2 regions of the Arthrobacter sp. CAN_A212 genome follow, and region 2 is predicted to be linked to the other one. Evidence: predicted binding sites of a transcription regulator. Region 2 holds the regulator's gene; the other holds the start of a gene.

Region 1 (4,118 bases), on a different contig from region 2:
AGCACGGTGCCCTTGATTTCTATGGGCTGCTGGAACGCGAACTGGGCGAACGGGTACCCGACGCAGCACCCGGACAAGGGTCATCGGATGAGGCACCGAACCCGGATCCGCTGGTCGCTGACCTGGTGAGCCGGCTCCGTGAACGGGGCGCCCATGTCCTTGACCACTACGATGGGGTCCTCGACATTGTTGCGACGGGGAGTGTCCGCGCCGCGGACACGTCCAAGGACCCGGCCAGCAGTGCCCAGATTCCGCCGATGGCGATTGAATCGGATGGCACGGAGCGGTACCGGACCATGACCGTCAGGGAACGCAGCAGACTCCGCCCGCAGCTGCTGGAACGCATGGGGTGGCGGTACATGCCGCTCTGGACCATCGAAGTTTTCACCGACCCTAATGGATGCGCAGACCTGGTGAGCAGCTACCTCGGACTCCCCGACACGCCAGCAGCTGGGCGCCGCCCTGTGACGGGTCCCGCTTCACGGCTGGGTCGAACGAGCGAAGCAATCGTCGAGGATGCTCGAACGCAGGTCAAAAGGCCTCCCCAGGGGGCCCCCGACGACGGTGCTTCGGCCAGCGTTCTGCCTGCCAGCGGAGCGGCGTCCACCGGAGGTGTCCTCCCGAAGCACGCTGCCGAAGACGAGGGCAGGTCCTGGGGCGACGCTGAGGATTCGCACGAGGAGTGGCTGAAAGACCAGCGTCCACCGCACTGGGACTGAGGCGCTTTCAGGGCCAGGCCCCGGGTGAGGTGAGCACGGTTCAGCGGCATACGAGGATTGCTTGAACCGTTCTACTGGTCTACCGGAGGTGCGCCGGTAAGCACCAGATGAACCTTTCCTGTGCTCGACGCGCTGGCGAGGGCGGCGGCGTCGGATGGATCGGCCGCTATCACCACCAGCCCCTCGGCGTCCGTGGCGTTGGGCCATCCGGTGGCGGATCCGGCGGAGGAGCCTGATGTCCACAGCACCGGTGCCGCCCGGACGAGCACGCTGGTAGTTGCCGGGACCTCGAAGCCGTTTCCGGTGCTGAGAACCACATCCACATGCTGCCCGGGGGAGAGCAACTGGACGGTGGTTTCATCGGCGGGGCGCAGGGGGACCGCGACCGATCCCGGTGGGGAACCGGTGAGTAGCCCGGTGCCCACCAAAAAGGTCTCTGCCAGGACGCTGCCGCGATGCAGGGGAGTGGCCAGCTGTTCCCCGACCACGGCCGGGATCTCGGTGAACGACCGGAACGGGATTACCTCCGGCGGCAGATCGATAGTGGTGAGGTGGGCGGGGGTGAGCACGGTGCCCACTGGAAGATCCTCGGCCGCCGCTACCACCCGGGAAAGTGATTGCTCCGGCGGAATGAGGGCTTCGACAATTACCGCCGCGGCAAGGCAGAACAATAGCGCAGCGAGAAGCCGGCGATGGCGGAAGACGAGCCGCCGGACGCTCAGGGGGAAGCCGGTACGTCGTGAGGGGCTCTTGCCGTTGGCCATTCACCAACGCTAGGAAGGTCCTGCACCCAACGGAAACGGTTGACCCGGAATGTGGACAAGACCAACAGTCCGGGGTGTGTGGAGGACGGGTGGTGCCAGCTAACGGCGCCTAGCTCGCGGCGGCAGTCGTTTTGGAGCTCTCCGAAGGTTTTTTCACTGTCGTCGAAGCATCCTTGCCCGGGCTGGTCTTGGCCGCGCCGGACCCCGGGGAGGACTGATCGGAGGAGGTGCCGGATGACGGGCTGCTACTGCTCGTTCCCGGGTCAACCGACTTCTTGCTGTCGCGCGAGTCGTTACGGTAAAAACCCGACCCCTTGAACACCACACCCACGCTGTTGAACTTCTTCCTCAGCGATCCCTCGCATTCGGGGCACTCGGTGAGTGAGTTGTCAGAAAAGGCCTGATGGATGTCGAAGGCATGGTCGCAGTCTTTGCAGGCGTATGCGTAGGTTGGCAAAGCAAATCCTCCTGGACGAGCGTGATTCCCAGAACTGGATCACCAACCCGATTCGGCTGGCACTCTAGTGGTCCGAGTGCCAAGCCTACACTGCTGGTGGCCAGACGACGTCGCGGCGACGTCTCGCCTACACCGCGTCCCGACGAGTCTCCAGGCGGTGGTGGGCCGACGGCGTGAAGGCGCCGGCGAGGGGCATGTCCAGTGGCGTGGCAGCCAGCGTTCCGGCCGGCAGCAGTTCGTGGTCGTACACATAGCCGAGGGTGGGGACGGCCGGATTGACTGCCCGAAGTTGCGCGAGAAACCGGTCATAGTAGCCGCCGCCCTGGCCGAGCCGGCTGCCGCTGCGGTCCACCGCTAGTGCCGGGACCAGCAGGAGCGACACGGAGCGCCCACCAGTGAGCAGCCCGGTGAAATGCTGGCGTTCCCCCACCGGCTCCAGCACGGGTGCGCGGGGGCTGCGTCGCAGTTCGACCCCCGCCGACCACCTGCACCAGGAAAGCTGGTAGGCGGACTCGCAAATCGGCACCACCACCTCGTAGCCACTTCCGGTCAGCGATGCCAGGAGCTCAAGGGTCCCTGGCTCCGGGTCCACCGACAGGTAGGCGGCGATCAGACCAGGACGGTCGGAGCCCGGCAGAAGCCAATCCCGAACCTGCTGCCGGAGCCCGGCGGAGGCTTTCGCCCGGTCCTCGGGGGACATCGCCAGCCGGGCGGCCCGGAAGTGTTGCCGGGCAGCATCCTTGCCGGTTGCAGGCGATTGGGGTCCCATATCGGCATAGTTTACCGAGTCCCGCGCCCCCAGCGGTGGGACCCGACGGTTCCGGCCGACTGTAGCCTTGCATAGAAAGGCCACTGTCGTTATGTAGGGTGGTGGCATGACCTCACGAGTGAATAAGGCCGTTATCCCCGCTGCGGGACTTGGCACGCGGTTTCTCCCCGCCACGAAGGCGATGCCCAAGGAAATGCTTCCAGTAGTCGACAAGCCTGCGATCCAGTACGTGGTCGAAGAGGCAGTCAACGCCGGAATGACCGACATCTTGATGATCACTGGGCGAAATAAGCGTTCGCTCGAGGACCACTTCGACCGGGTGCCCTTCATCGAGCAGACCCTCGAGGCGAAGGGCGACCATGAGAAGCTGGCCGCCGTTCGCCGTCCGTCCGAGCTTGGTGACATCCACTATCTCCGGCAGGGGGATCCGAAGGGACTCGGCCACGCCGTCCTCCGCGCAAAGCTCCACGTCGGCAAAGAGCCGTTCGCCGTTCTCCTCGGCGACGACCTCATCGACGAGCGCGATGTCCTGCTGAAGACCATGATCGAAGTACAGGAGAAGACCGGCGGATCAGTTATCGCACTGATCGAGGTCGATCCGGACCAGATCAGCGCCTACGGCTGCGCGGACATCTCGGCCATTGACGGCGAGGACTATGTCAGGGTCAGCGAACTGGTGGAGAAGCCAGCCATCGACGAGGCCCCCTCCAACCTTGCCGTCATTGGCCGCTACGTCCTGCACCCACGCGTTTTTGATGTCCTGGAAACCACCGGCCCAGGCCGGGGCAGCGAAATCCAGCTCACCGACGCCTTGCAGACTCTCGCCTCAGCTGAGGGCGAAGGATCGGGCGTATACGGCGTCGTGTTCCGTGGTCGTCGTTACGACACCGGCGATAAGCTCAGCTACATCAAGGCAGTCGTGACCCTGGCCTCAGAGCGCGAGGACCTGGGACCGGACCTCCAGGACTGGTTGAAGAGCTTCACCCAAAACCTGAACGGCTAGCACAGTCCCGTGAGCGGGCAGTTCGCCTGGCCGGTGACCCTCGAGACCGACACTCTCGTCTTGAGGCCGGTACGGCTGCGTGACCGGAAGGAATGGTCGGCTGTTCGGGAACGCAACGTTGAATGGCTCGCGCCCTGGGAGGCATCCAACCCGGCACCGGGGGGATACTTGCCCAGCTACCCCGAGATGGTCCGGTCGCTGCGGAAGCAGGCCCGGGCGGCGACCGGCCTTCCGTTCCTGATCACCGAGCGGACCGGGCACCTCAGGCAACCTGCGATTGTCGGTCAACTGACGGTGTCGACCATTGTCTGGGGTTCGGCGATGACAGCGACGCTCGGCTACTGGGTGGACCGCGACCGTGCGGGGCAGGGGATTGCGCCGACCGCCGTCGCGCTGGTGACCGACT
Region 2 (4,118 bases):
CCCCGGCGCCGAGGTGACCACCGAGGCGAACCCCGACTCGGTCACCCCGGAGTCGCTTGCCGTGCTGGCCGGGGCAGGTTTTACGAGGGTGTCGTTCGGGATGCAGTCAGCGGTGCCCCACGTCCTGGAAGTGCTGGACCGCACCCACTCGCCTGAGCGGGTGCCGTTGGCCGTCCAGTGGGCTCGGGAAGCCGGGCTGCGCGTCAGCCTAGACCTCATCTACGGCACGCCGGGGGAGAGCGCCGCCGACTGGCAGCGGTCCCTCGATGCCGCCTTGTCCTACGGCCCGGACCACGTCTCCGCCTACGCGCTGATCATTGAGGAGGGCACCAAGCTTGCCGCGCGGATCCGCCGAGGACAGGTGCCCGACATCGACGACGATGACCACGCTGAAAAGTACGCGCTGGCCGAGCAGGCCATGGCCGCGGCCGGGCTGGGGTGGTACGAGGTCAGCAACTGGGCGCGCACCCCCGAGGACGAATGCCGGCACAACCTGGCGTACTGGCGGGGTGACGACTGGTGGGGCGCCGGTCCCGGCGCCCACTCGCACGTTGGCGGTGTGCGGTGGTGGAACGTGAAGCACCCCACCGCCTACGCGCATCGGCTGTCCTCGGGCGTATCGCCGGCAGCGGGCCGGGAGATTCTCGACGCCGACACCCGGTACGTTGAGGACGTGATGCTCCGCGCCCGCCTCCGGGAGGGCCTGCCCACCAGTGCGCTGCGCCCGGAGGGCCGCCAGGCGGTCGCTGGGCTGATCGCGGACTCGCTGGTGGACCCGGCCGCAGCGTTCGCGGGCACTATCACCCTGACTGCCAGTGGCCGACTCCTCGCGGACGCCGTGGTCCGGCGGCTGCTGCCCGACTGACTGCCCGACTGCCCGCCGGTCTGACTGCCAGCCTGACTGACACGGATTCCAATAACCCGGCCAGCCAACTCGCATTCCGCTGGCCCCCGGCCGACTGGCTCGCGGCCTGGCTGGGCTGGGCTGGGCTGGGCCGGCCTACTTGAAGAGCCGGAGATTCAGGGTGTAGCGGTATGGCCGGCCGCGGTTGACCTGGATACCGGCAATCGCTGACGAGAAGGCGATGGCCACCCAGATCAGCGCGTTGACGACGGCGAACAGTCCGCCGACCGTGGGCAGCATGGACAGCAGCCAGGCCGCGAACGCCAGCAGCGTCGGAGGGAAGGTGAAGTTGAACGCTTCCCGCGCTTCCTGCGCGGTGAACGGCCCACGGTTCTTGAAGATGAGCAGGATCAGCAGGGAGGGAATGAACCCCAGGATTCCGCCAAAGTGTGACAGGGTTGCCCACTGCCGGTCCTCGGACGCGGTCAGGGGGAGCGCATTCGCCGGGACGCCCTCGAAAGCGGACGAGGGCTGGCCGTGGCCGTCCGCGGATCCGTGTTGCTTGGGCTTCTCGGCGGGGTTAGACAACTGGACATCCTTCATTGCTTGCGGGGCCACCTGGGTAGGGGCCTTCCTCACTAGAGTACGTCTTTGCCCGGTGATAGTGCACCGTGGATCAGTCGGTCCGACCGGAAATTCCGGGATCGGTGAGGAAGTCAATCACTTCCTCCACCCGCCCCAGCAGCGACGGTTCCAGGTCGGCATAGCTGGTGACACAGCCGAGCAGCCGCTTCCAGCCGTGCGCGATGGCTGCCTTGTCGGAGTTGGGCCACCCGAGCCCGGCCAGGATGCCGGTCTTCCAATCCTGACCCCGCGGCACCACCGGCCAGGCGGTCAATCCGACGGCTCCGGGCTTGATGGCCTGCCACACGTCCACATAGGGGTGTCCGACGACGAGGACGTTGGCGGCGGCGCCCGGGACGTTCATGGCTTCCTGTGCGATGCGCTGCTCCTTGGATCCGGTGACCAGGTGGTCCACGAGGATGCCGAGCCGTCGATGGGGGCCGGGGGCGAAGGCCCGGATCATCCCGGCGAGGTCGTCGACCCCGTGGAGCGGCTCGACGACAATACCCTCCAGTCGCAGGTCATCACCCCATACTTTCTCGATCAGCTCGGCGTCGTGCTGGCCCTCCACCCAGATCCGGCTGGCGCGGGCCGTGCGGGCGCGGGCGCCGTCGACCCTGACGGATCCCGACGCCGTCACCCGGCGCGCCGGAGTGGCCGGGGCTACCGCTGGGGCCACGACTTCCACCGGGGACCCGTCCACATGGAAACCAAACCCCAGGGGGAAGGACTTGAGCTTGCCCCGGCGGTCTTCGAGCACCATTACGTGCATGCCGCCGGACTTCTCCACCCGGACCACCGCACCGACGTAGCCGCTCTGCACGTCTTCCAGCACCAGCCCGGCGCTGACCGGGACCTTGGGGAGTGGGACACTGCGGGGAGCTGAAATGTCCTGTGCTCCCCATTCGTAACTGGACATCGTCTTACTCGCTTCCCGGCTCACCGCTGGACGGTCCGGCCAGGGATTTTCAATGCTAACAATTCATCGGAAAGTACTAGACTTGGCACTTGGGTGTGTCGAGTGCCAGATCCGCTGAAGTGACGAGGAACCATGTTCGGAGGTGAAAAGTGAGCGAACCACGCCGGCTGGAGGTACTGCGTGCCATCGTCGAGGACTACGTGCATTCCCGGGAGCCTGTCGGATCGAAGGCCCTGGTGGAGCGGCATCAGCTGGGTGTCTCTTCCGCCACCATCCGCAATGACATGGCGGTGCTGGAGGAAGAGGGCCTGATCACGGCGCCCCACACCAGTTCCGGCCGCATTCCCACCGATAAGGGCTATCGCCTCTTCGTCGACCAGATTTCCGAGGTCAAGCCGTTGTCCGCGCCGGAGAAACGCGCCATCCAGGCCCTGCTGGAGGGTGCCGAGGATCTCGACGACGTCATGGACCGCACCGTCCGTCTGCTGTCCCACCTCACCAACCAGGTGGCAGTGGTGCAGTACCCCCATCTGGGGAGCGCCGCCGTCCGGCACCTTGAGTTCGTGCTTCTTGCACCGAACCAGGTGCTGGTGGTTCTGATCGCCACGAACGGCACCGTGCAGCAGCGTGTGGTACCCCTGCCGGAACCCGTCCCTGAGAACAGCCTCGCCGAACTCCGGCAGCATTTCCTCGGGTCGGTGGCGGGCACGAAGCTGACGTTCCTCCCGCAGGAACTTGCGTTGGCCGTGGCGACACTGCCGTTTCAGCAGCGCAGGGCGGGCACCGTCCTCGCGCGAACCCTGGAACAACTCGCGGGTATCAACCGCGAGGACCGGATTGTGATGGCTGGTACAGCCAACCTGGCCCGATCCACCGTAGACTTTCCCCTGAGCATTGGGCCGGTGCTGGAAGCACTCGAGGAACAGGTGGTCATGCTCCGCCTCCTCTCCGAAATGAAACACGATGCGTTTGGCGTGTCGGTGCGGATTGGGCGGGAGAACCCCCATGGCGGCCTCGCCGAAGCGTCGGTGATTGCCACCGGGTACGGCCCCGACTCGTTGGCGAAGGTGGGAGTCCTCGGACCAACCCGGATGGACTATCCCACGTCGATGTCGGCGGTACGCGCGGTGGCCCGTTACCTGTCCCGGATCCTCACGGACTAACCGGACGCCCGGCACGTAAGAACTTTGACGGCAACAATCGAACCTTTCGAAGATGGGGCGCTATTGCCCCATCTCGACCAGTGACACAGGAAGTGAAGTGCAGGAGTGAGTAATCACTATGAAGTCCTCGGTGTGAACCGCGATGCGAGCGGCGAGGAGATCAAGAAGGCCTACCGCAAGCTGGCACGGAAGCTTCACCCGGACGTCAATACGGGACCCGACGCCTCGGAGGAGTTCAAGTTGGTCACCCGCGCGTACGAGGTGCTGTCCGACCCGCAGAAGCGCCGGGTGTATGACACCACCGGCAACGAGAACGGAACCGACAACGGTTTCGGTGGCGGGCACGCCGGCCAGGGCTTTGCCTTCCAGGATATTTTCGAGACCTTCTTCGGTGGGGGCGGACCCAGCGGACCGCCGTCGCGCACGCGCCGGGGTCAGGACGCGCTCATCGCGGTCCGCATCGACCTGGTCGACGCGGTGTTCGGGATCAACAAGAAGATCGACGTCGAGACCGCCGCGGTCTGCCCCACGTGTGATGGCTCCTGCTGCCAGCCAGGGACCTCGCCGC

What was found. The regulator HrcA, encoded in region 2, represses chaperone genes, less so after heat shock. The targets are predictions, from matches to a motif close to TTNGCACTCGNNNNNNNCGAGTGCNAA.
Region 1: a site for HrcA is predicted at 1,997-2,023, ahead of IWX64_RS00160 (FmdB family zinc ribbon protein). Genes of this name have one in related genera too.

The regions. Positions count from the first base shown of each region.
Region 1 covers NZ_JADOUT010000001.1:27,931-32,048, reverse strand. Annotated here, with positions in the region: gene IWX64_RS00170 (DUF4011 domain-containing protein) at 1-719, shown strand, start outside; gene cpaB (Flp pilus assembly protein CpaB) at 791-1,483, opposite strand; gene IWX64_RS00160 (FmdB family zinc ribbon protein) at 1,593-1,940, opposite strand; gene IWX64_RS00155 (5-formyltetrahydrofolate cyclo-ligase) at 2,068-2,709, opposite strand; gene galU (UTP--glucose-1-phosphate uridylyltransferase GalU) at 2,816-3,712, shown strand; gene IWX64_RS00145 (GNAT family N-acetyltransferase) at 3,722-4,118, shown strand, end outside.
Region 2 covers NZ_JADOUT010000004.1:78,847-82,964, reverse strand. Annotated here, with positions in the region: gene hemW (radical SAM family heme chaperone HemW) at 1-865, shown strand, start outside; gene IWX64_RS05485 (DUF4870 domain-containing protein) at 1,001-1,447, opposite strand; gene IWX64_RS05480 (DUF3097 family protein) at 1,521-2,387, opposite strand; gene hrcA (heat-inducible transcriptional repressor HrcA) at 2,537-3,550, shown strand; gene dnaJ (molecular chaperone DnaJ) at 3,656-4,118, shown strand, end outside.